Regions from separate parts of the Lysinibacillus sp. NPDC056959 genome, predicted to be linked through region 2. Evidence: riboswitches for the same ligand, from Rfam matches in the RefSeq annotation. Region 2 holds a riboswitch; each other region holds the start of a gene.
The links. A riboswitch is a leader RNA that binds a small molecule or an ion and turns the genes downstream of it on or off. The one in region 2 is predicted to bind S-adenosylmethionine.
Positions count from the first base shown of each region.

Region 1 (10,573 bases), on a different contig from region 2:
AGCTTGTTGCGCTCGCAAAGCCTAAGTGAATAAGAATATTGAATAAAGTGACAAGGGCAATGGTTGCAAGAATTGGCATAGAATCTAAACCGAGTGAACCGAATACTTTATCAGATAACCAAGATGCACCTTTAGTATTAAGCAAGACGGTTCCTAACATAATTCCTACTGCAAAGACGATAATTGTACCCCAAGGAATATGCGGTTCAACTTGCTTCCACGTATAGACCCCGATTTTGGGCATTAATAAAATGGCGATTGCAACGATTGTAACCGTTGTCGTATCGAATGGGTGGAGTTTGCCCTCAGCAGCCCAGAAAAATAGTAAAACGACAGATGTTATGATTAATCGAATTTCGGGAGCTTTTAGTGGGCCAAGTTCCGCTAGTTGTTTTTTGATTACTTCTCGGCCACCTTCGATATTGCTTGTTTCAGGCTTAATTAGTGTAATCATAATGAAAAATAGAGCTACTGACATGATGATGGAGAAGGGAGCCGCGTAAAGCAACCAAGCACCCCATGAAATATCCACACCAAATTGTTCTTTAATGAAATTTAAAGCGACCATATTTTGAGCTGCTGCCGTTTTAATACCGATATTCCAAATGGAGACAGCTTGCACAGAGGTAATGACAAGTAAAGCAGCAAGTCGACTATCACGTGGTAAACCAAATGCCGCTACCATTCCGAGTAGAATTGGTACAACTGCGCCTGCACGTGCAGTAGCAGAAGGGACGAAGAATGCGAGTGCAATAGATACTAAAATAGCACCGAAGACAATGGCTTTCGTTTTTGTCCCTACTAGTGAAAGAATCCATAGTGCAAGACGTTTATGTAAATTGGTAATTTGCATGGCTGCCGCTAAGAAAAGAGCTGCGGCTACTAGTGCAACTGCTGAATTACTAAATCCGCTTAATGCTAATTTTAAAGCATCTGATGTTCCTAGCTCTCTCGTTGGATCTTCCATTGACGGAGCTAATCCTAGTAAAACTGTAACTAGAGCAATAATCATGGCAGAGCTAACGGGATAGGATACTGCTTCTGTAACCCATAGGATGACCGCGAAAGCTAAAATAGCCAAAGCCCGTTGTCCAGCTACAGGTAAATCGCCATTGTTCGGTAAAAAAGTTATGATGATTAGGGATGCGAACGCTAATGCAATCCAGAGTGGCTTTAAATTACGTTTCGGTTTTGCTTGTTCAGAAGTAGACATACTTTCTCATCCTTTCTAGCATTTTCTATAACATCGACTAGTAAAATGCTTTATTAAGAAAGTAAATTGTCTATTTATTGTAAAAAAAGCTAGTGTGTTCAAATGCGCTCTAGTTATAGCGATAATGGGCAGTTACGAGAAAATAAGCGGCCACAGAAAAGACAAAAATATCCAAAAGATATTAGTTTTTCTTCTTGAATGCAGAGGTAACTTTAGGCTCAGTTCCTAGCATCAATCGTTTAATATTTTCGATATGCAAAATGATGGCTATACTAAAAAGAAATAAGGCTATAAACGTTGGGCCGACCCCAGGAATCCATAAATATGTGGCAGTACAAAAAACGAGATAAAATTCAAGTACACCGACAATTAAAAAGCTCGTCACGAAAGAAAAAATAACAAATAAAATGAGTGCAAATAAGCCAACTTTCCAATCAATCGCGAGTAATATCCCGATAATTGAAGCAGTTCCTTTGCCGCCATTGAAGCCCATATAAAATGGGAAATTATGACCTAGAATGACACCGGCTGCTACGATATAGATAAAGAGCCAAACTTGTACTTCAGTTAATTGTGTTATATCAGCAAGATAGACATGTGCACCGATTATAGCTGCAACACCTTTACCGATATCGATAAGTCCGACTAATATGCCATATTTCCATCCAAGGGAAAGCGTGGCATTAGAGGCACCTGCATTGCCAAAACCAGTCTTTTTTAAATCTACCCCAGATAAAAACTGAGCAACTTTAGAGCCATGAATGCAGCCAATCAAATAACCAACAAGAAGAAAAATGATAATGGCTTTTAACATAAAAGTCCTCCTTTCTAAATAATAGGCTTATCAATAAAAGCTAGGGATGCCATTTTAAAACGTGCCATTGTATATAAGTTGATTTCCGCTCCGACTGGACGCCCCCAGGAAAGCGCCCAGTCGGAACGGAAATCAACCCCACGTTTTGATAATAAATCATTTAACGTTAAAATAATGTATGCGTTCGTAATACGTAAAGAAGCAGACAGAAGTTTCGGAAAAAATAAAATTTTAGTGTTGACAGAGAAAATGTCTATGTTTATACTTTGTAACAACGATGGAAATTGAATCACATACTCTTATCAAGAGCGGCGGAGGGATAGGCCCTATGATGCCCGGCAACCAGTAAGTGACGAGCTTGCTAAGGTGCTAATTCCTACAGATTCTTACTTGGATCTGGCAGATAAGGGGAGGAAAACTTGCAACCGCAACCCTCTTCTTAGCTGAAGAGGGTTTTTGTTTTCTACTTAAAAAATCCTCCTCATCTCCGGTGCCATCGTAAAAAAATAACCATATGGAGGTATACAATGACAAATTTTAAACCAGAAACATTGCTGTTACACGGTGGCCAAGAGCCAGACCCGGTAACAGGATCTCGTACAGTACCCGTATATCGCTCAACGGCATTTGTTTTTAAAGACACTGCTCATGCGCAACGTCTTTTTGCCTTAGAGGAAGCTGGCAATATTTACACACGAATTACAAACCCAACTGTAGATGTTTTTGAAAAACGCGTCGCTTTATTAGAAGGCGGTACAGCAGCGGTAGCACTTTCATCTGGTGCAGCAGCTATTGCATTTTCAATTTTAAATCTAGCAGGGGCAGGTGATGAAATTGTTGCAGGTAGCTCTTTGTACGGAGGTACTTATAATTTATTCGCCAACACACTACCAAACTACGGTATTAAAACAATTTTTGTAGACGAAACAAATCCAGAAAATTTCCGAGCAGCTATTACAGATAAAACAAAAGCGGTGTTCGCTGAAATTTACGGTAACCCAAGTTTAAAAGTGCTAGACATCGAAGCAGTAGCGAATGTAGCACATGAAAACGGCTTACCATTAATTATTGATAGCACATTTGCTTCACCATATGGCTCTACACCAATTGATTTCGGTGCAGATATCGTTGTTCATTCCGCAACAAAATGGATTGGCGGCCATGGTACAACTTTAGGTGGCGTTGTTGTAGATGCAGGGAAGTTTGATTGGACTCGTGGACGCTTCCCAGGCTTTACAGAGCCAGATGCTTCTTATCACGGTTTGCGTTATGGTATTGACACAGCAGCGGCTGCATTTGCCACAAAACTGCGCGTGCAATTACTACGCGACTTTGGTCCAACATTAAGTGCAGATGCAGCATTTAATTTATTACAAGGTTTAGAAACGCTTCATTTGCGTATACCTAAACACAATGAAAATGCATTAGCGGTAGCTGAATATTTACGAAACCACCCATCTGTGGAATATGTAAATTACAATGGCTTAGAAGATTTCCCTACTCATGAGTTAGCTAGAAAGTATTTGAGAAATGGCTTCGGATCAGTGCTTACATTTGGTATTAAAGGTGGGCGTGAAGCAGGGCGTAAATTAATCGATAGTGTGAAATTATTCTCGCACGTAGCAAATGTAGGGGATGCGAAATCATTAATTATCCATCCAGCATCTACTACACATCAGCAACTATCAGCTGAGGAGCTAATCCAAACTGGCGTAACCGAGTCGCTCATTCGCTTATCCATCGGTTTAGAGGCAGTAGAGGACATTATTGCAGATTTAGAACAAGCTATTGAACAAGTAACAGCTATACAGCAACAAGTAGAAGCCTAATAACTAAAAGACATTGGCTAATGTTGTAGCGTTTACGTATTTTCCCATTCGATAGGCCTCATTTGGTAATGCGTAAAACGTTGCTACATCATCCGCTTGCCTCATTCGGTAAAGGTAACTGAAAATCTTTAAAAATAATACCTAGTAATTTGATAAGTATTGTTGACTTGTTTAATTCCTTGTTTTATACTAGGAAATAAGAAAAGCGTTCGACATTTAGTTTTCATAAGTGCTCCCCCACTTTTGAAATATATGAAGCGGAGTAGTTGCTAAGTCAGTAACTACTCTTATCTACCAATACTGATGATAAAGGAGTGTTTTAAATGGGAAATGTGTATAGTGCGCAAAACATTGCATCTTATCTTATTTATGAGTTAAATGAAGGTCATGTTTTTGTGAACAACATGTCCATTCAAAACATACTTGCATCAGTTGAGAGTAAATGGCAAGAGAACTTTGGACATTCAGCTTTTAAGGAAATTGTTTATGTCAAAGAAGAAGGCTATACAGTAAAAGAAGTTTTTGAAGCTTATGAAGGCTATGGAGCAAGTCATATCTCTCTACCAGCAACAGAGTATTACTTAAAATACGGCACGTTCCAATTAGTTGAACGTACGTATGCAATACCAAATTTTACGCTAGAGGAAATAAGACTGGTGCAACAAGCGTTAACACAATATCGTTATAAATTACTAGCAAAAGCTAGTTAAATCCCTCATATAATTATGCTCATTCTCTGCTGCTACAGGGAATGAGCTTTTTAATTAGATGTTGGAAGATATACTATTATAATTGAAAAAATTTTTATTAATATATTTCAAAAGAACAATTTTTATAAATGTATTTACATAAATATAATAGAAGAAAGACAATTATTTTTGGCTCATTACAAAAGCTGTGGATGACATTTGTTAAAATTAATAACAAGTATAAGTTGATTGGAGTGGAGGTTGGGCGCCCCCCAGGAAATCAACCCCACACAATTGTGATGATCCTTATTTTTTATAAGAATCGTCAATATTTCTTCAATTATTTTATAGATCAAGTGAAAAATCATATAATAAAAGGAATGAAAACGATTTCCTTTGCACTTCTAGGAGAAACAAATGTCCATCCTAGAAAGATTTTTCTTGTGCAATGTATGTATTTACGATACAATTTTCAATAAGTTAAATTTTGAATTATTTGAATTTGTGTGTTTCACAGACTGTATCTTCATTCAGAATATTTTTGTAGTGAGAGTGAAACACAATGACTAAATATCTGTCTGAAGACGAAGTGTTAAACACGGCAAACTGACCTGCTTTGTAAAGTCAGCGAACAATTCAAAATCTGTACGAATTAAGCTGAGACGAAATAAATATAATGAAACTGCGGAATGTAAGTTGGAGGGAATAACAGAAATGGCAACTATAAAGGCAGCTATATTAGGATTTGGAACGGTAGGTCAAGGAATTTACCATATATTAAACGAAAAGCGTGAAGAGCTTAAAAATAAATTAGGCATTGAGCTAGAAGTAGCAAAAATTTTAGTTACAGACGCCAGCCGTGAACGCGTACCAGGGACAGCACATTTAATGACAACTAGTATGGATGAAGTTTTAGCTGAACCAGGTATGCAGGTTGTTTTTGAGGCAATCGTGAATGAGGAGCCAGCATTTACTTACTTAAAGCGCGCTGTTGAACATAAATGTCATGTTATCACAGCTAATAAAGTAATGTTTGCAAAGCGAGGCTTAGAGCTACAGGACCTTGCAAAAGCAAACGGTGTATTTGTGGGCTTTGAGGCAACAACCGCTGGTGGTGTACCAGTTATTAAAACGATGAAAAACATTTTGCTTGTCAATGATGTTAGTCGTATTCAAGGTGTTTTAAATGGGACATCCAACTATATTTTAACGAAAATGCGTTCACAAGGCTGGTCGTTCGAAACTGCTTTAAAAGAGGCGCAAAATTTAGGCTATGCAGAGGCAGATCCATATAATGATATTTCTGGGCAGGACGCCTTTAAAAAATTAATGATTTTAAGTGCTTTAGCATTTGGTGAACAACCAGACTGGGCTGACGTCGAAGTAGTAGGTATTGATAGTATTTCGGCAGAGGAAGTAAAAGAAGCATGCGAAAAAGGCTTGCGTTACCGCCACGTTGCAGAGGTTGAGAAACTAGCGGATGGTAAAGTGGTCGCAAAGGTTGGCCCGCAATTAGTAGATAAAGAACATCCACTTTACCCCGTTGATGACGTCAATAATGCTGTGGCATTAGATACAAATTATATTGGCACTTTAACGCTAGTAGGACCTGGAGCAGGTATGTATCCAACAGCTAGTGTAATGGTAGAAGATTATGCCGAAATTATCGGTAAAAGAGCCGGGTTTGTCGTAACAATATAATAGATATGCCTATCATTCAACAATGCTCAACTTGTTTGAATGATAGGCATTTTTTTAATCCTCATCTTTAACATCAATATCCTCTGGAATAGGAGTATTCCGCCAAATTTCAATTTCCTCTTTAATACGATCTAGCTGCTCAAAATAAGTACTAAACTGCCCGCTATTAATCAGTATTTGGTCCCCATCGTATACTGAACGAATACGGCCCTCGTAAACTAAGCGAAGTATTTGATCCTCTGGCATACTAAGGTCGATGGCTGTTTCTTCAATTGTTTTATACATAATTTCGCTCCTTTTGTTGTTTATATTATAACCTCCCGTTAAAAGAAAGCCTACTGTAGGTTAATAAATGAAAGAAAAAGAGAAATGGTAATTGTTTACTTTTTGATAAATCTGTATTATTAATGTTAATGGGCTGTGGGGACTAGTATTAACAATGTCTTTTTTTCTAATTAATGCGTCTAACAGGTACAACTATTATTTTTTATTGGGGGACAACCTTAGTTGATCCAAGCAGCTAATCAAACGCCCCAACCGGAACGGAAAACAACTCACACATTTGGTGATGAGATTCATTAAAATCTTAAGAATTTCTTCATTTTTATAATAACTGGTTTTTAAGATTTAAAAGGTACACTATTTATTGAGAGCGAGGTGTATATCATGACGAAACTAACAGTTCTTGTTACAGACGATGATCAAGATATTCGTGATGGTATTGAAATCTATTTAAAAAATGAAGGCTACAATGTCATTAAAGCTGCTGACGGTTTAGAGGCAATTGAAAAATTAGAAAACAATGAAGTACATTTAATTATTTTAGATATTATGATGCCGAATATGGATGGAATTACAGCGACGTTTAAAATTAGGGAAGAGCGCAATATTCCAATTATTATGCTTAGTGCGAAGGCAGAGGATGGCGACAAAATTCATGGTCTATCTGTAGGCGCAGATGATTACGTTACAAAGCCTTTTCATCCGTTAGAGCTATTGGCTCGTGTGAAATCTCAACTGCGACGTTATGTACAACTTGGGACGTACAATGAAGGAGCGGCAAAGGTGGAAATCGACGGTCTTGTATTAGATGAAGATGCAAAGGAAGTCAATTTAGAAGGGGAGCCTGTTCGATTAACACCAATCGAATATAAGATTACGGAATTATTAATGAAAAATGCAGGGCGTGTATTTTCGATAAGAGAGATTTATGAGCGTGTATGGAATGAGGAAGCGTACAATGCAGAAAATATTGTGGCTGTACACATTCGAAAAATACGTGAAAAAATCGAAGCAGATCCGAAAAATCCACGTTATTTAAAGGTGGTGTGGGGCGTTGGCTATAAAATGGAAAAATAAAGTAGAGCAGTATGTTACAATTGCAGGGTTTGTAGCAGGGGTTATTGGACTAATTTATTTTGGCGTGTATGCGTATCAGATAGTAACTGCCCACTCTCCGGGGATGTTACAATTGCTCGAGAGAATTTTTTAGAGAGGAGTTAAAAATATGGTGAAAAATTGGAAACCTCTTCTCGCTCTTATATGTTTAATCTGGGTGATATTCGGTATTGTCACGTTCTCAAAAGTGGGGTATCGATATATTGGAAAGTCTTATTTTCAATCTGAAAATTTACAACCTCAACTTGATAATTTCCAGTCGGAATTAGGACCATTAGTGTTAAATGTACCAACAGCTGAAGATTTAAAAAGTAAAATTGTGGTGACACAAAGCGAAATCGAGGAACACCGTAATCGCTATGGAACATTAGGAGAACAGATAGGTAATATTAAAGCCCAATATGAGGCGCGCATTCAAGAAGCTGCTAATGTAAATGCAACGGAATTAAAAACAAAGCTTGAAAAAGAGCGAGAAGCCAAAATTAAAGATATTACAACTAATTTTGGGGATGATGAGCATGTCCGCAAAAAAATTCTCACTCAAAAGGAAGCGCTTGTTGATAAATATATAAATGCAGTACAAGAAGAAGCAAAGAGTTTTGTGAAAACTAATAATCACTGGTCTTATGAATTAACGAACATTGACTCAGGTCAAACATTTAGCTCGGGTAATGTTTCAGACAGTAGTGCTTTCAAAATAAAGTATACGGACCAACATCCATTAACGACTTCAAATATTAGTAGTGGTTATTTAAACGCGATTTTTTATCAAACTGATACTGTCATGGATACAGAGGATCTTAGTGAAACCTTTGATTACACCGGCATAATATCCATCTCAAAAAAATCAGCCCAAGCAGAACAAATCATGGTGGGATATAACAATTTTATAACCCATCAATACATTTTCTTCTTTATATGGTTAACGAGTATTGTGGCAGCTATTTTTGCATGGAAAGGACGCAAAGAAGTACTGCCGATGATACAAGCTTTAAAGGGAAAAGAAGCTTTGGCAAAGATGAGAATTGATTACCCAATCGGATTATTATTAATAAGCGCATTTGTATATTTGATAGCAACTCAAATTGCTTATCGATCGATTGTAGGTTATATGGATACAGATAATTATATAAGCTATGTAACGGATATGTTGCTGAAAATTGGTATCTTATTCATTGTTGCTATGCTGTTCTTTGTACAGCTAATTTGGTTGTATGATCGAGTGAATACAGTACAGAAATTAGAGGAGAATTTAAAAGCTAGTTATTTATGGTCTCTAGGTGAATCCATTACAGATTTATTTTTAAATCGTTCCATTGCATTACATACCATTGTGATGATAGGGGCAGCATTTTTTGGTGGTGGAAGTCTTGTTGCATTTTTGCTAAGTGGCGATGGATTCCCTTTTCTAGTATTAGGCATCTGTGCAATGATCGGTATTCCAGCCATGATTCTTTTCCTTTCGAGAATGGGCTATTTAAACCGAATTATGAAGGACACAAAAGATATGGCAGAAGGGCGTTTAAATCGCGATGTCAAGGTAATGGGCAAATCACCACTCGCGGGGCATGCAGAAAATCTTAATCATTTAAGAGAAGGCGTACGCACATCTATGCATGAGCAGGCAAAAAGTGAGCGTTTAAAATCAGAGCTTATTACGAATGTTAGTCACGACTTACGCACGCCGCTAACATCCATTATTACGTATACAGATTTACTGAAAAATCCTGAAATTACAGAGGAAGAACGTAAGCAATACATTCATATCCTTGATAAAAAATCAGAACGTCTAAAATTACTGATTGAAGATCTTTTTGAAGTATCTAAAATGGCGAGTGGTAATATGGAGCTTCATCGCAGTCGAGTCGATTTGACCCAGCTTGTACAGCAGGCGGTAGGGGAGCATGAGGAAGATTTAGCTCAGGCGCATTTAGATTTACGCATGACAAAACCACATGAGCCAATCTACGCGTATGTGGATGGGCAAAAATGGTGGAGACTAATCGATAATTTAATCGTTAATGTATTGAAATATGCATTAGAAGGCACAAGAGTTTATGTAACATTAAAACGTACAGCAGAAGGTGATGCTGAATTCACGGTGAAAAATGTTGCAAAATACGAAATTAGCGAGAATGCCGATGAGTTATTCGAACGCTTTAAGCGAGCGGATGCCTCACGCCATACAGAAGGCTCAGGACTAGGCCTAGCCATCGCACAATCCATTGTAGATTTGCATGGTGCTCGCATGAGTATAGAAGTAGATGGAGATTTATTTAAAGTAATCGTTCGAATTCCAACAGCATAAACCAAAAAACAGCGGCAATCATTTTGCCGCTGTTTTTGTTATGACGGTTTTATCCGTCGATAAGGTGTATCATACCGTCGCTTTGACTACTATCCGTCGATATGACACTTTGTTCCGTCGCTGGGATAGAAACATCCGTCGTTAAGGCTTATCATACTGTCGCTTTGAGGGGCAATCCAGGGAATTGACGTTTCTATCCGCGTTTTTGGGTGTTCTATCCACGGAATTGACGTTTCTATCCACGTTTTTAGGTGTTCTTTCCACGAAATTGACGGTTCTATCCGTCACTCCGGCTTTTCGTTCCATCGCTTCGGTGCATTCATCCGTCGTTACGCCCATCTATCTGACGCCCCGGCTCGTCGCTTTAAATATTGCCAATTCTTTAGCACGACACTTTCAACCTACACACCATTTATGCCGGAGTTTTATATTATCAAAGCGAAGCGGCTCACCGGACGCCCCAGTCTAAACGAAAACCAACCCCACTGCCGAAGAGCCACATACACACACCAATCACACAGTTATAACCCTAAATTCTTAGCAATAATTACTTTCATAACTTCGTTGGTACCTGCATAGATGGACATGACTGGAATGTCTCGATATCTTCTAGCAATCTTG
Region 1 covers NZ_JBHURE010000028.1:34,225-44,797, reverse strand. Annotated here, with positions in the region: gene ACFTQ7_RS21710 (DASS family sodium-coupled anion symporter) at 1-1,213, opposite strand, end outside; gene ACFTQ7_RS21705 (glycerol-3-phosphate acyltransferase) at 1,395-2,027, opposite strand; gene ACFTQ7_RS21700 (hypothetical protein) at 2,042-2,320, opposite strand; SAM riboswitch class I at 2,324-2,437, shown strand; gene ACFTQ7_RS21695 (O-acetylhomoserine aminocarboxypropyltransferase/cysteine synthase family protein) at 2,555-3,856, shown strand; gene ACFTQ7_RS21690 (hypothetical protein) at 4,180-4,566, shown strand; gene ACFTQ7_RS21685 (homoserine dehydrogenase) at 5,260-6,246, shown strand; gene ACFTQ7_RS21680 (MerR family transcriptional regulator) at 6,301-6,531, opposite strand; gene ACFTQ7_RS21675 (response regulator transcription factor) at 6,913-7,605, shown strand; gene ACFTQ7_RS21670 (hypothetical protein) at 7,583-7,738, shown strand; gene ACFTQ7_RS21665 (sensor histidine kinase) at 7,754-9,952, shown strand; gene ACFTQ7_RS21660 (acyl-CoA dehydrogenase family protein) at 10,474-10,573, opposite strand, start outside.
Region 1: another riboswitch for S-adenosylmethionine. It lies ahead of ACFTQ7_RS21695 (O-acetylhomoserine aminocarboxypropyltransferase/cysteine synthase family protein); the one in region 2 lies ahead of ACFTQ7_RS17675 (methionine ABC transporter ATP-binding protein).

Region 2 (10,573 bases):
TCTTCATTAATCCATACACCATGCAATACATACAGTGGTTTATCTGGATTTTCTTCATTGTATTTTGCAAGTGCCCGATAAAAACCTGGCGGGTGTAATGTATATATACGAATCGTATTGGCATTCATGTCAGCAATTTGACGGAACCATCGATAGTATTCTTCTTCCGTAATAGCAGCCTCGCCAGGAAATGCTCCTGGTTTACCCATACCGATATTAACGCCCTTAAAGACTATCGGCTCCCATTTTCCATCTCGTAAGACTTCAAATGATTCGCCCTTAATACGTGCGTTATAATTTAATTTGCCATGATTAACGGTTTCTTGAACTTCTTTTTGCTCAAACGTTTCGAAAATTTTATGCATGACTGGTATATAGATTGACCAATAAAACGAACTATCTGCATACTTCTCAGCATATTTATAAATGGTCGGTAATCCTTTTATTTTGTAAAGGGTCGGCACACGGGACATATCGTTAAAGTCTCCTGCAAAATAATAGCTTGTCGTGTAGCGTTTATCCTGTGAAACGATTGCCGCAAATTGCTGTGGAATATCGTTGTCCTCTAATAGTTTTTCCCCTTCTTTTGTTAAGTCCCATTCATAATTAGCGAGAGCATCCTCTGCATATTTAGGTGTGATAATATCAAACCAATAGCCATATTCTGCACGAGCAGAGGTGTTGAAGAACTTTTTCCCTTCTTCAGTAAATTGCACCTGAATACCTTCTGTGTTTACATGCTTGTCCAACTCTAACACAATGAGCTTTTCTGTAATTTCATTAAACAGAAGAAAGCCTCCGCCTTTGTATGGCCAATTATCACCATGTTCATCTATGACCCATTGTGGAATTTCTGTATTTTTATGATAATCAAGCTCATCAAAATATCGCCCAATCCATCCAGACCATGAAATTCCTAAATAATCCTGTAACTCTTTTCTAACTTCCGCTGACGTCGGTGATGCAAATGTATTGTATTCAGCAATTAACATACTTTTCTTGTTGCTTGCTAAACGATCTACTATAGACTGCCATTCATCCATTTCCAAGCCGCCTACAATTTTTTCTGAACGTTTACCTAAGCGCTTTTTTTCATCTAAATCATCCTTATAAACGCCGTACGTATCAGCCAAATAAATAACATCATAATTACTATAGTCAGTCGGAAACTTTTTTTCTGACACGTTCTTCGTTTTATCATTCGGAAGTGTACCAAAGTAATTTTTTTGTACATCATACGGATGCTCATCGATCGTGTATTTATAATGGTTTAAAAACCAGTTCACACCTAAATGCTCTCGATAAGTTTCATTCGGAACCGTTTTATCTAGAATCGCAACGTTGAGCGGTTTTTCATCGCTGAAATACCACCATGCTATAGGTGTAATAACGAGAATTAGAACGACTATAATTCCTATATATATACGCTTCATACACTTTTCTCCTTTTCACCGATGCCGACACGCTTCATATTGCCCCAATCGCTTCTTCTTAGCACAAACCGAATTAATCCCTCACAGCGCCAAAAAAGAGTGAGTGGTCGATACCAGAAAATTTCAGTAAATGCTAAAAGTATCATGCGTAGTAGCTCTCTCGGTTTCGGATAAGTATTCAAAATCCATGCTTCGAATAATATAGAAGCTATTGAAAAAATCACCCCATAAATAACGAAAAGCAGTAACAGAATTATAGCTATTTCATAATAGATTTTCCCTAAGAAAAATGCCACTACGATATAAATATAACCACCTAGCTCAACTAGTGGACCTAGGCATTCTACTAGCCAAAAGTATGGAAATGAAAGCAAACCTATTAAGCCATACTTAGGATTCAACGTCATCGTCTTATGCTTCCATAGGCTTTCAAATAGTCCTTGATGCCAACGTCTACGCTGGTTTCGCAAAACCCCTAATGACTGAGGTGCTTCAGTCCAGCACACAGGATCTGGAACAAATTCTATACGTTTCTTTTCTTTTTTCTTTCTTATCAAACGGTGAATATTCACGACAAGCTCCATGTCTTCTCCAATAATATTCGTTGAATAACCGCCCGCTTTCACAGCCCATTCCTTCGAAAACACACTAAATGCTCCCGAAATAATAAGCACAAGATTGTATTTACTTAAAGCTATTCGCCCCATTAAAAAGGCTCGCGCATATTCTATTATTTGCATGATCACTAAGTAATTATTTGATAAGTGTGTTTCAGTAACGGAACCAAGCTGCATTTTTGCGCCATTGGCAATTCGAATATTTCCTCCTGCTGCAATCACTTCACCATCAGATAAAACAATCGGCTTCATCACACGAAGCAATGATTTTTCATCTAAGATTGAATCACCATCAATAGAACAGAAATATGGATATTGAGATACATTAATACCTACATTTAATGCATCTGCCTTACCACCATTTTCTTTATCTACTAAAATACAATTTTTATAGATTTCAGATTCATAAATTTGTTTAACTTGTTTTGTAGGGATATGTGTACGAACAATTTTATCAACGGGCTTCATTCGGAAATGCTCGATTACGGTTTGTAGTGTAGAGTCAGTAGACCCGTCGTTAATAATGATAATTTCCGTTTGTGGATATCGTAAATTTAACAATGAATAGACTGTGTCTACAACGCCAATCTCTTCATTGTAAGCAGGGACTAATAAGGATACTGGTTTTGAGTAAAAGGCATCTGTATGCGCATCATCATACTCTGAGGGGTCTAATTTATAGCGTTTTCGCATAACTAGCATGGCGATAACAAACATGGCGCAATACGAAACAATAACAAACAACATATAAAATAGAATAAATCCACCAAAGAACCACATACAAAAATCTAAAAATACTTTCATTTGTTCCCTCGCTTTCTGACGATTGTTTCACGAGCCATGTCAATTGCATATGGGTCATTTGAGGACTCCATAAATTGCTGTAATTTCGCAATTCCATCTCTATTTTCTGCAATTGTTTTAGCAGCCTGTGAGCGAACCCACCAATTTTCATCTTGAAGAAGCTGTTCTAAATAAGCATAGGTATAGTTTAGTGGTACATGCTTAAAGATTTTCGCAACCATTAATCTTATTTCCCAAATATCTGATGTCACAAATGGGACATAAGGATTGATTTCATCAATTACACCAATTTCATAAAGACCTTTTAATGCTCTGATTTGTATTTCTGGAACCTCATGCGTTAATAGCTGTTTTAACTGATCAATGTATTGTATATTTCTTTTGACAGCTGCAGTATCAATTGCAGCAAATTGGATATTTGTTGTCCAACTATTAAAGTCTTCAAATAATCGAATAAATACGTCATCCTCTAACAAGACAAATACTCTTCTATACTCGCTTTCAGAATAATGAATGTTCGATTCTTTAATTTTTTCGATAAACATTTCAGGTTGGAAGAGAGAGTAAATTTTTAACAGTTGAAAATATTCCTCCTCCGAAATTTTGGTTTTTTCGAATTGAAGACATGCCTCTAATAAATCCTCTATCTGTAAATCAGCAATATGATATAAAGCATTCATCCTAATGCTCCATCGTTTACTGGACAAATCCTTTTCATAAAACTTTTTTAAATAGAGATTAGAAAACTCTTTTATTTTGTGTTCAACTATTTCATTGCTTATATTTTTCAAATAAGATGAAAAGATTATTTCTATAGCTGCTACTTGAGCTCTCCCTCTGGGTACAAGCACTATAGAGAAAATTTCATCATTGATTAAATAGTTGTACCATTGCTGTGAAGAATTTTGTAAAAAAGTATCACGTACTTCTGCAAAACGAATCTCCCGCTTGCGCTGAACAAGTATATAGATCGTAAATAAAAATAGAACTGTTAATAAAACACCGCTGACCGTTAAAAGAAAAGGGATCGACAGCTTGATCATAGCCAGAACCTCGCAAAAGTCTTCTTAATTTTTGCTTCTAACAAACGTAAATTAAATGGTTTGACGATATATTCATCGACACCACCTTCATAAGCATTCAGTGTTGCACCCTCTGAGTTTCGTTCAGACATCATATAAATGATGAACTTTTTTTCATTCGGCATTTCTCGCAAAATGTGCAAAATTTCTAAGCCATTTTTACGTGGTAAAATATCGTTCATCACAACTAAATGCATATGGCCAGATTTATAGTGATTGGACTGTAAAAAATCATAGCCATCCTCATAGGTCGACACGTCAAAAGTATAATGAGGAATGTCTAAATTTTCGAGTGTCGTTTCTAGCACCTTTCTAAAGATTTCATTCTGTTCAATAATGCTAACCTTTACTTGCTCCATCGGTTGTACACGATAATCTGTAACCTGTTCTACTGACCAAGTTGGCTGTTCTTCATCAGCTAGTTTGTGCTTATTTTTCTCTAACAATGTTTCAAAATCAACATTATTATTCCTTATTTCAGTAATGGAAGCTTTTAAAGCTATTTGTTGAAATTCCCTTTCTTGCGTTAGAATTGCGAAAATCCGTTTTAAAAATGCTTTTACCTCTACTTCACTACTTTGCAGAAAAAATATTCCCCAATGCATGCCATCTGCTAGTTGGAAAAGTAAATCTGTTTTTCGTATTTTAGATTTTAGAAAAGCTGAAATTTGATGATTCACTTGATTACAATCTATATCAGTTTCTTGTGAGGAATTCGCTACTTTTAAAAAGACTGCAGTCATTGTTAAACGTGAACGAATAACACTCTCACGCAAAATTTCAAAATAACCTTTCACCTCATGCTCCTGCATGATATCTTCCGCAACGATTAATTTATTCATTTGTGTTCACTCCAGTTGATGGAAGAAGCATTGTATTCTTCTTCATTATTTTTCTATCATTCTTTTGATTTACAAACACAACAACTATAGTAATAAATATGACTAAACAATTTCTACATAAAATTTTCGGTAAATCGATCACTTGTAAAATATTATTATATTTTTGCTATAAACTACAGAATAATAACTCTTCCAACAAAAAGTTATATTTTTCTGATAAAAGACAGCCTTTTTACAGTAAGAAGAAAGGGTATGTAATCTTTTAAATTACATACCCTTTCAAACTCAAAAAAACACTATTTTATTCCAGTTTGTCGACTTATACTGTGATGGGGAGAGTGAAGCCAAACCCGGAGAAAGCGCCAACTCGGAGTGAAAATCAACTTTTAAAATTCTTTTGATAACAAGATAAAAAAGGGTATGTAAGTTTTATACTTACATACCCTTATCGATAAATTTCAAATTATTTAACTGGTACAACTGAACCTTTCCATTCTTCAATAATGAAGTCTTGGATTTCTTTAGATTTTAATACTTCTATTAATTTTTTAATTTCTGGTTTTGTTTCATCATCAGCACGTACAGCTATAATATTTACATAAGGAGATTCTTTATCTTCAAGAGAAATTGCATCTTTCAATGGATTAATGTTGTTGTCGATTGCAAAGTTCGAGTTAATTAAAACTGCATCGCCTTCATTATTTTCATACATTTGTACAAGCATTTCTGGAGCTGTATTTGCATCGAATTTGAAGTTTTTAGGGTTTTCAGCGATATCTTTTATTTCTGCCGCTGTTTTATCGACGCCATCTTTTAATTTAATTAAGCCCTTAGCTTCTAACAATGAAAGCATACGACCGTGATCTGAAACTGAGCTAGAAAGTAAAATTGTTGCACCTTTTGGTAGATCCTCAAGAGATTTATATTTTTTAGAGTAAATTCCGATTGGTTCAATGTGAATGGCACCAGCATTTACAAAGTCATAGCCATTTTCTTTCATGCTAAGTTCTAAGAAAGGTAGGTGTTGGAAATAGTTTGCATCAAGTTCACCTGATTCTAAATGTTGGTTTGGTAATACATAGTCTTGATACGTTTCAATTTTAAGATCGATACCTTCTTTAGCTAAAGCTGGTTTTGCTTTTTCCAAAATAACCGCATGTGGTGTATTAGAAGCACCTATTGTTAATGTTACATTTTCTTTATTGTCTGATTTATCACCAGATGATGCGTTTGAGTTTGTATCATCTTTTTTACCAGCACCACAAGCAGCTAAGGCTAATACTAATACTGATAAAAATAATCCTGCTAATAATTTCTTCATTTTATTGCACTCCCTTTTAACTAATTTAAAATATGTTAGCGGTATAAAACCGAAATAACCTTTTGGATGTCCGTAGCGAGCTACGCTTTTTTGTCATTAGCGCCTTTTTAGCGTTTATCTGTTTTGGCTGTAATTAAGTCGCCAATCCATTGAATAATAAATACTACTATTAAGATTAATATAGTCGCCATTAAGGTTACATCTTGGCGATTACGTTGGAAACCATCTAAGAATGCTAAGTTTCCTAGACCACCTGCACCGATAATACCTGCCATCGCAGTATAGCCAACAAGTGCTACAGCCGTTACAGTAAGACCAGAAATAAGCGCTGGTAACGATTCTGGAATTAATACTTTCCAAATAATCGTTGACGTTTTAGCACCCATTGAACGAGCTGCTTCAATAACGCCTTTATCGATTTCACGTAATGAAATTAATACCATACGCGCATAAAATGGTGCAGCTCCGATAATTAGTGCCGGTAAAGCCGCATCTGCGCCACGAATTGTGCCGAGCAAAAATTTCGTAAACGGAATTAATAAAATAATCAAAACGATAAACGGAATCGAACGGAAAATATTAACGATTGAGCCTGTTAAAAAGTTCACCAGTTTATTGGCCCATATTTGGTTAGGACTTGATAAAAACAATAAGATCCCAATTACTAATCCAAGTATAAATGTGATCACCGTAGAGATTGTTGTCATGTACAACGTTTCATACGTAGCTTCCCACATTTTTTCCCAGTCAACATTCGGAAAGAGACTAGTTAGCATTGGCAATCACCTCCGTTTGTACTTCGACTGTATGCAAGTAGCTCAGTGCAGCTGCAACATTCGACTCTGTGCCTTCAATTTGTACGATAAGTGTACCGTACGCGCCATTTTTAGTTTGCGAAATATTACCATGTACTATACTTACTTCTACATCACACTGTTTCACAAGATGTGAGATGACAGGCTGTTCTGTTTTTTCTCCTACAAATATTAGCTTTACAAGTTGTCCATTAGGGTAGTTTGCTTTAATTTGTGCCACAGTTTCCTGTGTTTCCTTCGTATCTGTAATTTGAGAAACGAATTTTTTTGTAATGTCAGCTTGTGGCGCTTGGAATACTTGTAATACTTCACCACGTTCTACAATTTTTCCAGCTTCCATAACCGCTACACGGTGGCAAATTTTACGAATAACATGCATTTCATGTGTGATTAACACGATCGTTAAACCTAGTCGCTCATTAATATCGACAAGTAAATCTAGGATAGCATCTGTTGTCTCCGGATCGAGTGCGGATGTTGCCTCATCACATAACAATACTTCTGGATTATTAGCAAGTGCACGAGCGATGCCTACACGTTGCTTTTGTCCCCCTGATAGTTGTGATGGATACGCATTAGCACGTCCGTCTAAGCCAACTAGTGTGATCAATTCTTTCACACGTGCCTCACGTTTTGCCTTTGGAACACCTGCGATTTCTAGTGGAAAAGCAATGTTTTCCGCAACAGTTCGAGACCAAAGTAAATTGAAATGTTGGAAAATCATACTAACCTTTTGTCTAGCATTTCTAAGCTTTTGCCCCTTTATGGATGAAAATTCTTGATTGTTAACCGTTACCGTACCTGATGTAGGCTTTTCTAAACCGTTTAACAAGCGAATCATTGTACTTTTACCAGCGCCACTATAGCCGATAATGCCATAAATTTCACCTTTATCGATAGAAAGGTTGACGTCTTTAACTGCTGTTAATTCGCCATTCGAGGTTTTGTATTTCTTCGTAATATTTTGAAGCTGAATCATAGCGAATTCTCCTTTTTTTTATCAATTGTGCCTCGGCATAATTGCGTCCGGAATCGACTTTGTGCTTGCACAAAGAAATCCTTTTCGATTCCATGACATCCGCCGGAGGCTTTTACTTCTTTCAGCGGGTGTTTCGGTGAAAGAAGTAAAAAAAACCCTTCAACTATAGACAAGTAGAAGGGGTCACGTAACTTATACGTTGAACCGTTCTCTCATCTTTCAAAGATAAAATCTTTGGGTGATTTGGCACCTTTTCACTTTGTGATGGTTGCCGGGCTTCATAGGGCACTTCCCTCCGCCGCTCTTTATAAGAGTTCGATATATTTATATTTTTTAGTATATTCGTACTTTACCACGTGAGTAAAGTTCAGTCAATTTATTTTTTTAACAATTCGTATAAATACGGTACGGATTGAAAAGCATAAACCTTTTCCGTCACTTTTCCGCCTTCACATACAAGTAAACACGGTACACTTTCGATTTTATTATCATAAGCGATTTGTTCGATAAAATTAATATTCGCTTTACCAACCTGTAGCTGTGGTAGCAATTGCTCAACAACCGACATCATTTTCGATGCAACTACACACGTTCCACACATTGGTGTATATAAATAAAAAGCAGCCTTTTCACCCGACTGGATAGCCACGTTCCACTGCTCTTTTGACCATTCTTCCATTTTTTTCACGCAACCTTACAAAATATATTCATTATGGATTGAGAAATGCGCACGAATTAAGATTGCCGCTAACACCTTTCTCGGAGTTGTCTCTACTTCCTTATATGTTGGCATAGTACGTAAATGCTCAGCCTCTGGATAATGTCTGTCCATTAATGCTCGTAGCTTATCACCCGATGTATCTGCATCAAAAAATGTATAAAGCTCACAGCCTTCATATGGATCAAGTAACTCTTCTAATTGATGCACACCAATTGTACCATTCGTGCAAAGTATTTTAACATGTTCATTTAAAATAGGTTCAATTTGAAGCTTATCCGAACGGCCTTCGACAATTAAGCATTTCCCCTCGAACATAAAGCCACCCCCGTTTAGACATATCCCTTATCATTATTATATCAATAAATCTTGTCATTGATACTGTTAGACACCTATTGTTAAGGGAATATACTTGCATTCACACTCATCCACTATGATGGCAGAATGGATGAAGATAATAAAAAACGTCGGTAGTTTCCGACGTTTTTCTTTACAGGCTTGTCTTATTCTGCAATCATTTCATCGTATTGCTCAGCTGTCATAAGCTTTTCAACTTCTGATGCATCAGCAGGCTCTACAACGATCATCCATGCTTTTTCATATGGTGATTCATTAACGAATTCTGGGCTATCTTCTAAATCTGCATTTACTTCAACTACTGTACCTGAGATTGGTGCATATAATTCAGAAACTGTTTTTACAGATTCTACGCTACCAAATGGATCATCTGTTTTGATTTCGTCACCAACTTGTGGAAGTTCAACGAAAACGATATCTCCAAGTTCAGATTGTGCGAAATGAGAAATACCGATACGTACTTTTCCATCTTCTACTTTAACCCATTCGTGCTCTTCAGAGTAACGTAAGTCTTTAGGTGTGTTCATGCAAAAACCCCTCCATAAATATGTAATATATTCACTTTCAGTGTGCCATACTTCTTCCATAAAAACAAGATTAAAAGCGATTAAAAGCGGTTATTTCCAAGCTTGCTCAAAATCTGATTCTTTAAACCCTAACGTAACTTTTTTTCCATCAGTTACGATTGGACGTTTAATTAACATACCATCTGAAGCAAGCAGTTCAAGTTGCTCCTCTTCAGTCATTTCAGCAAGCTTATCTTTCAAGCCAAGCTCGCGATATTTCATACCAGAAGTATTAAAAAATTTCTTTAAAGGTAGTCCACTTACTTGCCATAAGTTTGATAGTTCGTCCTTTGTTGGCGGTTGTTCGACAATGTGTACATCTTCATATGAAACTCCATTGTCATTTAGCCATTTTTGTGCTTTTTTACAAGTAGTACATTTCGGATATTGAATAAATTGAATCGTCATTTAAAGGCTCCTCTACTATCATTTTTAGGAACTACATTTTCAGTGTATCCCTCATTTTCTGTAGTATACCATCATAACCGTTACGAACCAAAATGAAACAATTATTAACTTATTCCTTCCATAGCGTGGGGTTGATTTCCGTTCCGGCTGGGCGCTTTGCCGCTGACGCTTCGCTTTCGCGCAGAGCAGAGCTTCCTGGGGGCGTCCGATGAGCCGTTTCGCTTCGCTGCAGGGTCTCATCTGTGACGCTGATCCCCAAGGAGTCGCCCAGCCTCCACTCCAATCAACCAATTCATATAGCGTGTGTTTCTTGCATATTTATCCGATTTAATGTAATAAAACCAAGCTTTAGCTACCGGTGTTTTTTCGTGCGAAAGCGAAGTGTTATCGTAGCAGAATCAACAACAGATGTACAATCGCCCTTACTATTCTGATTGATTATGATGTGTAGCCTTAGCGTTCTCATTTGCCATTCATAAAATTTATTAAAGTTCTACGATATTGTTGATTGGAGTGGAAGGCTACTCGACTCCCGTGGGAAAGTGAAACAGGCGAGACCCTGAGGCCAACATGATGTTGGTCACGGAGGCATTGTCACAGGACGTGACGCATTTAGCATTCGTTCCTTTAG
Region 2 covers NZ_JBHURE010000017.1:74,605-85,177, reverse strand. Annotated here, with positions in the region: gene ACFTQ7_RS17705 (hypothetical protein) at 1-1,433, opposite strand, end outside; gene ACFTQ7_RS17700 (glycosyltransferase family 2 protein) at 1,430-2,854, opposite strand; gene ACFTQ7_RS17695 (HEAT repeat domain-containing protein) at 2,851-3,897, opposite strand; gene ACFTQ7_RS17690 (response regulator) at 3,894-4,778, opposite strand; gene ACFTQ7_RS17685 (MetQ/NlpA family ABC transporter substrate-binding protein) at 5,242-6,099, opposite strand; gene ACFTQ7_RS17680 (methionine ABC transporter permease) at 6,207-6,875, opposite strand; gene ACFTQ7_RS17675 (methionine ABC transporter ATP-binding protein) at 6,865-7,893, opposite strand; SAM riboswitch class I at 8,103-8,207, opposite strand; gene ACFTQ7_RS17670 (thioredoxin family protein) at 8,270-8,572, opposite strand; gene ACFTQ7_RS17665 (toprim domain-containing protein) at 8,588-8,929, opposite strand; gene gcvH (glycine cleavage system protein GcvH) at 9,115-9,495, opposite strand; gene ACFTQ7_RS17655 (arsenate reductase family protein) at 9,586-9,942, opposite strand.

Region 3 (10,573 bases), on a different contig from region 2:
ATTAATATTTTGTCTACATTGCGTACATTTATTGATGATAAAAATTACGAAGGTCTACATACATACTTCTATGATCATATTTTAGAAGCGAATCATGATGAACAACAATTAAATCGGCAAGCGATGATGATGCTAAATAACTTGAAAATAAATAGTTTGAAAGGGTTAGTAACAACGAAAATTTTACAAGCCCAATCACATCATGTACCGTTTTACATTGAAATTGTTGAGGAGATTACTGATATTGATGTAGACCCAATTGTTTTGAATCGCATGGTCGGCATTCTTCTAGATAATGCAATTGAAGCTGCACGAGGAGTTGAAAATGGCGAAGTCCGCATGGCGTTTATACGTATAGATGAGGTGATCTTATTAGTTGTGAGTAACACATTTGATAAGAAAATAGCTATAAAGGTACATGAAATTTATCAAGAAGGCTTTTCAACAAAAGGAGAAAATCGAGGTCTAGGCTTAGCTTATTTACGTCAAATGACAAATGATTTACATAACGTCAATTTGAACACAAAAATTAGTTCTCCTTATTTTATTCAAGAAGTTGAGTTTCAAAAGGAGTAGATAAGATGGATATTGTTATTTGTGAAGATGATATCGTTCAATTAGAGAGAGTAAAAAAAACAATCGAAAACTACGCTATGATAGAGGACAATGGGATGAAAATTGTGCTTGCCACTACAAATCCTGAAGAGGTTCTATCATTCTTAGAAAATGGTAAAGCTGATTGCTATTTTTTTGATATTGACCTAAGTCATGAAATTACAGGTATCTCATTAGGTAGTAAGATTCGAGAAAAAGACCCTATTGCCAATCTAGTGTATATTACAACACATGCAGAAATGAGTTATCTCACATTTATTTACAAACTAGCTGCGTTAGATTTTATAATTAAAGATAATCCAGATATTTTAAAGGATAAATTATTATCTACTTTGAAAGAAGCGCATCGACGTTATTTAAAAATAGGGGAACAAGATAACGTTCAAAAATTTCAAATCAAAACAACAGGACGTACTCATAATATTGATTTTCAAAATGTTTATTTTTTTGAAGCTTCCCCAGGCTCACATAAAATTATCTTACATTTAGAAAATGAACATCTTGAATTTTACGGTCGATTGAAGGATTATGAAGATTTACATGAAGATTTTTATCGCTGTCACAAATCATTTATTGTAAATAGAAGCAAAATTAAAAATATCGATTCAAAGGAAAGAATTATTTTTTTAGATAATGGTGAAGTTTGTTATGTCTCAGCTCGACTGATTAAAGGTTTAATGAAGTAAGAGCAAAATTCGTAGCCTTCTCTTTTAGTGAATGTTGTTGCTAAAAAGAGAAGGCCATATTTTTTTCACCCTCTATTGAGTCCTTATAATGAAGTGCGTTAAGTTGGTTATTAATGATATATCATGAAGCTTTCATGAAGCGTAATATACTCTTCCAAGTGGAAGAAGTGTTTAGGCAGAGTGAAGGCTGCTCGGCTAAGATACTTACCAGTAATTCAAGAACATTACTTTCTTTTTGCTGGAGTAGGAGCAAATATAACCGTTACTAACAAACCTAAATATAAAGGATACTTTAAAAATTCATTTGTTGAATAACCCAATAAATAAGGCATACCTATAAAAATCATTACTATACCAATTGCAAACAAAACAATCCCAACTTTTTTTATCATACATCTCCCTCCAAACTTAAACATTCGATTTCATTTTGGATATTCCTGTTTTAACTAATTCTATTAAATAGGAAGCTACTTTTATTTATAAAAAATAAAAGTAGCTCTTCATTTTTTAAAATGTTCCTTCATATAATGCAAGGCATAAGATAAAGGGGGAGCGTTATTGAACGGAAATGTGACCTATTATTATGGGCACGCACTGACTGGGCAAGGAATTAAACATTTATATAAAGAACTGATGGATGAGGCAGAATTAGTTTATATTTTGCAAGGTGCGCCTACGTTTAAAGGATCAGAGCTTATTAAAGAGCTAGGTTATTTTTATGTGAAACAAGGCTTTGCGGTGGAGTGGTTTAAGCATGCTTTGCTGGAGAATGTTGTAGAGGCAGTATACGTTCAAGGCTGTAATCGATTATTTGTATGGTCATCGGAGTGGGGGATTGAACCCACTTTTCTTGGCACAAAGCATCGGGTGATGTCATTTTATGATTGTTTAGAAGAAGTTCAGCTTGAAAAGGTTGGCGAACAGCTTGCTAATACGATGACGGAACGAGAGTCATGGCGTGTGAAGTGTATTTCGTCTCTTACTAAAGCTATAAAGATTCATGATGATTGGGAAGTAGTCACACAGAGCTGTATGAACTGGGAGGCATTAAATGACCAGGTTGAAAATTTAAAGGCAGATGTTTTCCAATCGATGGTCTTAAACAAAACAGGTGTGCGCACGCATCGCTTACTCGGAACATTAACACCGAGGGGGGCCGAAAATACAGTAGATAGTATAACGAAAAATGTATCTCGGAGATTGATGATCAAAGGAAAGCCGGGTACAGGTAAATCTTCGTTAATGAAAGGTTTGGCAGACGAAGCGAATGCGAGAGGGCTCGATGCGCAAATTATTTGGTGTGGGTTGGATGCAAACTCTGTTGATATGGTTCTTATCCCGGAATTAAATTTCTGCATCTTTGATAGTACGGATCCTCATATCTTTGATCCAGAGGACGGCAGACTAGGGGATGAAATTTTCGATATAGGGAAACATTGCGCAATTTCACAGAAAGCAGAGGCGCAAATTGAAGATATTCGAGCAAATTATAAAGAAGCAATGCAAGATGCAATGGGTTATTCGAAACGTTATGCGGAAGCAGAGTATACAGTGCGTCGATTAATAGATAATTGTATATCATCATCTCTTTGGCGAGAAAAAACTGCCCCACTATTCGAAAGATTAACAAAGTAATTTTTCTAATAGCATGCTTGTGCTACACTAGGAACTAGAATAGTGTTCCTAGGAAAGGATGATACGCTTGTCAAAAGTATTGAATGCATTTTTAGATGAAAACCTACAAGCCTTACGCAATCAAGGCTTATACAACGAAATTGATCCAGTAGAGGGAGCAAACGGACCGATTATTCAGGTACGTGGCAAAAATCTAATTAATCTATCCTCAAACAACTATCTTGGCTTAGCAACGAATGAAGATTTAAAGCGTATTGCCAAAGAAACAATTGAGACATACGGTGTGGGGGCTGGAGCAGTCCGTACGATTAACGGTACACTTGATTTACACGTAAAATTAGAGGAAAAGCTTGCTGAGTTTAAAGGAACAGAGGCAGCGATCTCTTATCAATCTGGTTTTAACTGTAATATGGCAGCTATTTCAGCTGTTATGGATAAAAATGATGCGATTCTTTCAGACCAATTAAATCATGCTTCGATTATCGATGGCTGTCGTTTATCACGTGCGAAAATCATTGCCTATAATCACTCTGACATGGATGATTTACGTGCGAAAGCAAAGGAAGCGAAAGAATCAGGCTTATATAATAAAGTCATGGTCATTACTGATGGCGTATTCTCAATGGATGGTGATATTGCAAAATTACCAGAAATCGTTGAGATTGCGAAAGAGTTTGATTTAATAACGTATGTTGATGATGCACACGGTTCAGGTGTAACAGGTAAAGGAAAGGGTACTGTGAAGCATTTCGGTTTAGAAAAAGAAATCGACTTCCAAATTGGTACACTTTCTAAAGCAATTGGTGTTGTTGGTGGATATGTAGCAGGTAAGAAAAATTTAATTGACTGGCTGAAAGTGCGTTCTCGTCCATTTTTATTCTCAACAGCATTACCACCAGGTGATGTTGCTGCGATTACAGCGGCAGTGCAAATGCTGATTGACTCAACAGAGCTTCACGATAAGCTTTGGGAAAATGGCGATTATCTAAAAGCGGGTCTTGCTAAGCTAGGCTTTAATATCGGTGAATCTGAAACGCCAATCACACCATGTATTATTGGTGATGAAAAGCTTACGCAGGAATTTTCACGTCGTTTATTTGAAGAGGGCGTCTATGCTAAATCAATCGTTTTCCCAACGGTTCCAAAAGGCACAGGACGTGTTCGTAACATGCCTACAGCGGCACATACAAAAGAAATGCTGGACGACGCTCTAGCAATCTATGAAAAAGTCGGCCGTGAGCTAGGCGTAATTCAATAAAAAATTGAGGCTGGGACAGAACTCGATTATTTTGAAAAATAGCGAAAATAGATAATAACTTTTTCGCTTCGATGATTAGAGTATTCCTTCCTAAATCAAAAAAATGTTAGACCAATACAATCGGTCTAACATTTTTTCTTTTTTGTCCCAGCCTCAATTTATATTAATGTTCCGATAAATCGGTGAAACATTCCGATAAAATCTGTAATTGTTCCGACAAATCACAAAATTGTTCCGATAAAACACAAATTTATTCCGATAAATCTTTTATCTCCATCTCAAACTGCCGGAAGCTTTATTTACGCTCCATCTTTTTTCACTAATGTGATATCACGTAGTCCTTTTATTGATATTGCCCCCGCTAAAGCGATGGAAACTTTTAATTCATCATATAAATTCGTCATTACTTTTTCGACTCCTTGCTGCCCATCTAATGCTAGTCCGTAGACGTAGGGACGACCAATGGCAACAGCATCTGCTCCTAAAGCGAGTGCCTTAAGAGCATCCATACCGCGATACACACCGCTATCTAAAATAACAGGAAATCGTCCTTTTACAGCTTTCACAATATCAGGAAGGGCATCGAGTGAACCAATTACGCCATCCAATTGGCGACCACCGTGGTTTGATACGATAATACCGTCAATGCCGTTTTCAATAGCTAGTTTTGCGTCTTCAGGATGTAAGATTCCCTTCAGTAAAATAGGGAGATTAGAACGGCGCTTTAATTCACGTACATTCTCCCAATTTAATGTAGGATGGAACACATTTTGCAAAACGCCCTGTACATATGACTCGAATGAATCATCTGGTAAAGAAGCAGTAAAAACAGGATCATTCATATAGTTTCCTCGAGCATACCCAAGTTTTAAAGGTGAAAATTGATTGCGAACATCTTCTTCACGCCAGCCAAGCATGACGGTATCTACAGTTAAAACAATAGCCTCAAAACCAGCAGCCTCGGCTCGGGCGGCCATGCTATATGCAATTTCCTCATTTGTTGACCAATATAATTGAAACCATTTAGTAGCAGTAGGGGCTGTTTGTGCCACATCTTCAAGTGCATAGCTTGAAACTGTACTTTGAATATAAGGAATTTTTAACTGATCAGCCGCACGTGCCACGGCAAGCTCTCCCTCGTCATGTGCCATTTTGTTCATGCCAACAGGAGCAAATAAGAGCGGAGTTGGATGTACTTTTCCGAACAGCTCAATCGATGTATCAATACTTGAAACATCCTGTAAAAAGCGTGGAATAATAGAGTATTTTTCAAAGGCGGCACGGTTATTTCGTAATGTTTGTTCACCCCCAGCACCTGAACGAATGTAGCCAAACGAACCAGCTTCCATCTTTTCTGCAACAGCCTTTTCTAAATCTGCAAAGCAAATAGGGAAGGGGACTTGTGCATTTATATTTTTTAACAGTAGATCACCATGTGTTGTTTTTGTCATCGTAATCCTCCTATCAATCTTTCTTTAGTTTCGCAGCAAAGCGGTTACCCATTGATTGAATAATCTGAACAAGGATGATTAAGATAAACACTGTCGCATACATCACATCGACCTCATAGCGTAAATGACCGTAACGATATGCGAGATCACCTAAACCACCAGCACCAACCATTCCAGCCATTGCTGTTGCTCCTATCAGACCGATTGTGGCAATTGTTAAGCCTAAAATAATGGATGGACGAGCCTCACGTAGTAAGACATTCCAAATGATGTGACGACGTTTAATACCCATTGCTGTATAAGCTTCCACAACACCTGGATCAACTTCTAAAAGTGCCGTTTCCATAAGGCGCGCAATATAAGGCGCTGTATAAACAACAAGCGGCACAATAACACCTTTTACACCAATAGTTGTGCCAACGATCAGCTTCGTGAACGGTAAAATGAAGAATAGTAATATAATGAACGGTACAGAGCGAATAATATTAATAAATAAATTGAAAAATTGATAGAGAAATTTACTTTCAAATGATTGCCCTGGTCGGGTTAAAACGATTAAAAGCCCTAAAGGGATCCCAATTAAAATAGAGAACAATAATGAAATCCCGACCATTTGAAAGGTTTCGATAATGGATTGCCCAATAACATCTGACCAGTCTGCAAAGAAGCTTTGAATGCTATTCATTTAATTCGCCTCCTAATTCCTCAACGTCTACCCCGTTTTCTGTAAAATATTTAAGTGCCTTTTCTACGATATGTGCCTCACCGTGAAGATGCACGACAATATTCCCGACGATGCCGTTTTTTAATTCAATGATATTGGCTGTTAAAATATTTGGTTGTACATCATAAACTTTGCTCACTTCTGCAAGTAATGGCTTCCCGGTACTTTCACCAAGGAATGTTAAACGAATCACACTTCCGGAAAGATTTAATTGCTCGATAAGGGAAGGAGATAAATTACGTTGAGAAATAGTGTTTAAAAACTTTCGTGTCGTTGGGTGCTGAGGCTTCGAAAATAGTTCTATAGCAGAGCCATATTCCACAACCGTCCCTGATTCAAGAACGGATACATCATCGCAAATTTTTTGAATAACATTCATTTCATGTGTAATGAGTAAAATAGTGATGCCCAGCTCACGGTTAATTTTTAAGAGAAGCTCAAGAATAGCGTCAGTTGTTTCAGGATCGAGAGCACTTGTCGCTTCATCACTGAGTAAAATCTCAGGCTCTTGGGCGAGGGCACGTGCAATAGCGACACGTTGCTTTTGACCACCCGAAAGCTGGCTAGGATAACTATCTAATTTCTCTGTTAGGCCAACAATTTCTGCATATTTTGCAACGCGTTTTTTCACTTCAGAGTCGTTATAGCCTAGAAGTTTTAATGGGACCGAGATATTGTTGTAAACGGTCGCTGTTTTTAAGAGATTAAAATGCTGGAAGATCATGCCGATCTTTTGACGTGTTTCGCGAAGGTCGTTTAAAGAAAGGGAAGTAATATCTACATTGTCGATCAATACTTTTCCTGTTGTTGGACGTTCTAATAAATTAACACAGCGAATAAGGGTACTTTTTCCTGCACCACTGTAGCCAATAACCCCATGAATTTCACCTTTTTTGACATGTAGGTTAATGCCATCTACTGCTTTAACGATACCTTTTTTAGTTTTAAATTCTTTTGTTATATTTTCTAGTTGAATCATACTGTGATATCTCCTTTCTAAGTCCTTTTATAAAGCAAGAATCTGCTAGCATTCCTATAGGAGTCTCGCAGATTCTTAATTTATGAAAGGCCCTTCATCGTTACTTACCAGCTTGGAATAATAGAACCTTTGAATTCCTCTTCAATAAATTTGCGTACTTCATCAGATTGATAGGCTTCAACAAATTTTTTAATCGCTGGGTCATCCTCGTTTTCAGAACGTACCGCGATGTAGTTTACATATGGAGAGTTAGTAGATTCTAAAAGAATGGAGTCTTTTTTAGGATCAATACCAGCATCAAGAGCGAAGTTCGTATTAATAGCTGCCACATCTACTTCACTAAGCTGCTTCGGAATTTGTGCAGCCTCTAATTCAATGAATTTAAAATTCTTTTTGTTTTCTTCCACATCGCGAGTAGAAGCTGTTAAGTCTGCACCTTCTTTTAATTTAATGATGCCTGCCTCTTGAAGGACAAATAGAGCACGGGCACCGTTTGTTGGATCATTTGGTAATCCGAATGTAGCACCATCAGGAACTTCATCCAATGATTTATATTTCTCAGAGTAAATGCCCATTGGAGTTAAAATTGTTTTTCCTACTGGCACTAAATCTGTTTTGTGATCTTTGTTAAATGCATCGAGGAAAGGCTTGTGTTGATAGCTGTTTACATCAAGATCACCCTCGGCTAACGATGTATTTGGTAAAACATAATCAGAGAACGTTTTTAGTTCTACCTCTAAGCCATTTTCTTTGGCAACTTTTGCAGCAACTTCTGCAATTTGTTCGTGTGGACCAGAAGTTACACCTACTACAACTTTATTTTCATTAGTAGCCTTACCTTGACTACCTTTATCTTCTTTAGTACCGCAACCTACTAATGCTGCTACTAATGTGAGACTTGCTAAACCTAGTAAAATTTTGTTTTTCTTTTTCATGAGACATACCTCCAAAGTTGTTTTATCGGTTTGTATAAAAAACAATTTCGCCTTGGCGTAATTGCTGTCCGGATTTTGAATTGTGCTAGCACAATTCATTCCTTTCAAAATCCGTGACATCCGCCGGAGGCTTTTATCTTCATGTAAATGAAGATAAAAAAAACTCTCTTAAAAAATTAAGAGAGGCTCATAAAAAAGTGTCCTCTCTTATCTTTCAAACGATATCGTTTGCAGGATTTAGCACCTTCCTTAAAAAAGGAGGTTGCCGAGCTTCATAGGGCCAGTCCCTCAGCTACTCTTGATAAGAGATTTATAAATATTTTTTTGTAAATCCGATAGGACTAATATAAATTATTGGTTATGGTAAGTCAATGGAATTTTTAAAATTTTTTATTTTATTACAATATTCCATTAAGGGAGATGGGTGGGAATGTTAGTGAGAGTCAACTATGTGTGGGATGGGAGATATGAAACGCATTTTCATGGCTCTATGAGCGATTAGTGGGGGGGTGTGTCGGTATGAAGAAACGGGTTATGACCAATGTTATCCAATAGAAGAAGGGCTAGAGCTACCACAAAAGATAGTGAGATGAAAAGACTGTCCCTTAGCAAGCGTGAGCTGATGGGACAGTTTTTTTGATAGAGGGAATCAAATGCTCATGAGTTAAATAGGTTTAATTTTTCAATTCTGCTGACCGCTTCACGTAAGCGTTCTTCACTTACGAGTAAACCTACACGAACATAGCCTTCACCGTATAGACCGAAGCCATTGCCTGCAGCTACTGCGATATCAGCTTTATCGAGCAATGCATCAGCAAACTGCTCGCTTGTATAACCTAATGGAACAGGGAGCCATGCAAAGAAAGAGCCCTTTGGTGAGGTTACTTGCCAACCAATTCGCTGTGCTTCTTCGATAAGAACATTTCGTCGACGCTCATAAGTCGCTCTTAGCGTATTTGCGCAATCCTGTGATGCTGTAAGGGCAACCGCTGCTGCTTGTTGTACGGCAGGGAATTGACTACAAAATAGATGATCTTGAATAAGATTAATAGCCGCAACAATATCAGCGTTACCAACTGCAAATCCAATACGCCAGCCTGCCATATTATATGTTTTAGATAATGTATACATCTCGATGCCGACCTCTTTGGCACCTTCCGCTTGCAGGAAACTAATAGGTTTCTTGCCGTCAAATCCAATTGCACCGTAAGCGAAATCATGTGAGACGATCATGTTGTGTTCTTTAGCAAAGCGCGCCGTTTCCTCGAAAAATTCAAGTGTTGCAGTACCACCAGTTGGGTTGTTCGGGTAATTTAAGTAAAGTAGCTTAGCCTTTTCTTTTACGTCATCAGAAAGAGCATGATAATCAGGCAGGAAATCATTTTCTGCAAAAAGTGGCATGACTTCAAAATTAACATCACCTAATACAACACCAGATAAGTAATCTGGATATCCAGGATCGGGTAATAACATTGTATCACCGGGGTTTAAAACCGCTAATGGCAGCTCAACAAGACCAATTTTTGTACCACCAAGAATAGCTACCTCAGTTTCAGGGTCAATATCAACATTGTATTCACGTTTGTAGAAGTCTGCAGCTGCTTGACGTAATTCTACTAGGCCGCGGAATGGAGAATATTTATGATTTTGAGGGTTTTCAGCTGCCTCCTGTAACGCTTTTATAACGTGTTGGGGAGTGGGCTGATCTGGATTGCCTTGACCGAGATTGATAACATCGCGCCCTTCTGCTAAAGCACTATTCACTTTTTGCACCAATGCTGCAAAAAATTGAGTCGGGAGTTGCTGTAGTTTTTTTGAGAATTCCATGCATGTTCTCCTTTTTAAAAAATAATAATTGATGCAAATATTATTACTTTTTTTACTAATTGTCTAGAGTCTCAATTTACAAAGATGGACGCACAAAATACAAACAGAGAGCATGCGAGCCTAAGTACAAAGCCGATTCCGAACGTAATTATGCCTTGTCATTGTAACAACATCTGAGGCATCTTAACAATGCCCATAAAACATAGGTTTTGACATTACTTTTAAGCCCTTTAAAATAATATTTAATTTTTTTTTTAATTACTGTAACTTTTATTAAACTTAATCGTACTAATTAATAGAATCTAAAACTAAGAGCAAAAATGATTAGTAAGATTCACTTTCGCGAAAAGGCCAGGGCTCACTTTATTGCTGAGATCCTGGCCTTTTTGTTTTTGTTCCAAAGCTGCTCTAAGCTCAGACAACAGCGATATCATTTTCAATTGTAGTATAATGAAATATAGAA
Region 3 covers NZ_JBHURE010000015.1:30,961-41,533, forward strand. Annotated here, with positions in the region: gene ACFTQ7_RS16385 (sensor histidine kinase) at 1-576, shown strand, start outside; gene ACFTQ7_RS16390 (LytR/AlgR family response regulator transcription factor) at 582-1,301, shown strand; gene ACFTQ7_RS16395 (hypothetical protein) at 1,526-1,693, opposite strand; gene ACFTQ7_RS16400 (nucleotide kinase) at 1,860-2,936, shown strand; gene ACFTQ7_RS16405 (glycine C-acetyltransferase) at 2,995-4,194, shown strand; gene ACFTQ7_RS16410 (alpha-hydroxy acid oxidase) at 4,494-5,645, opposite strand; gene ACFTQ7_RS16415 (methionine ABC transporter permease) at 5,659-6,330, opposite strand; gene ACFTQ7_RS16420 (methionine ABC transporter ATP-binding protein) at 6,323-7,348, opposite strand; gene ACFTQ7_RS16425 (MetQ/NlpA family ABC transporter substrate-binding protein) at 7,453-8,283, opposite strand; SAM riboswitch class I at 8,488-8,591, opposite strand; gene ACFTQ7_RS16430 (pyridoxal phosphate-dependent aminotransferase) at 8,941-10,110, opposite strand.
Region 3: another riboswitch for S-adenosylmethionine. It lies ahead of ACFTQ7_RS16425 (MetQ/NlpA family ABC transporter substrate-binding protein); the one in region 2 lies ahead of ACFTQ7_RS17675 (methionine ABC transporter ATP-binding protein).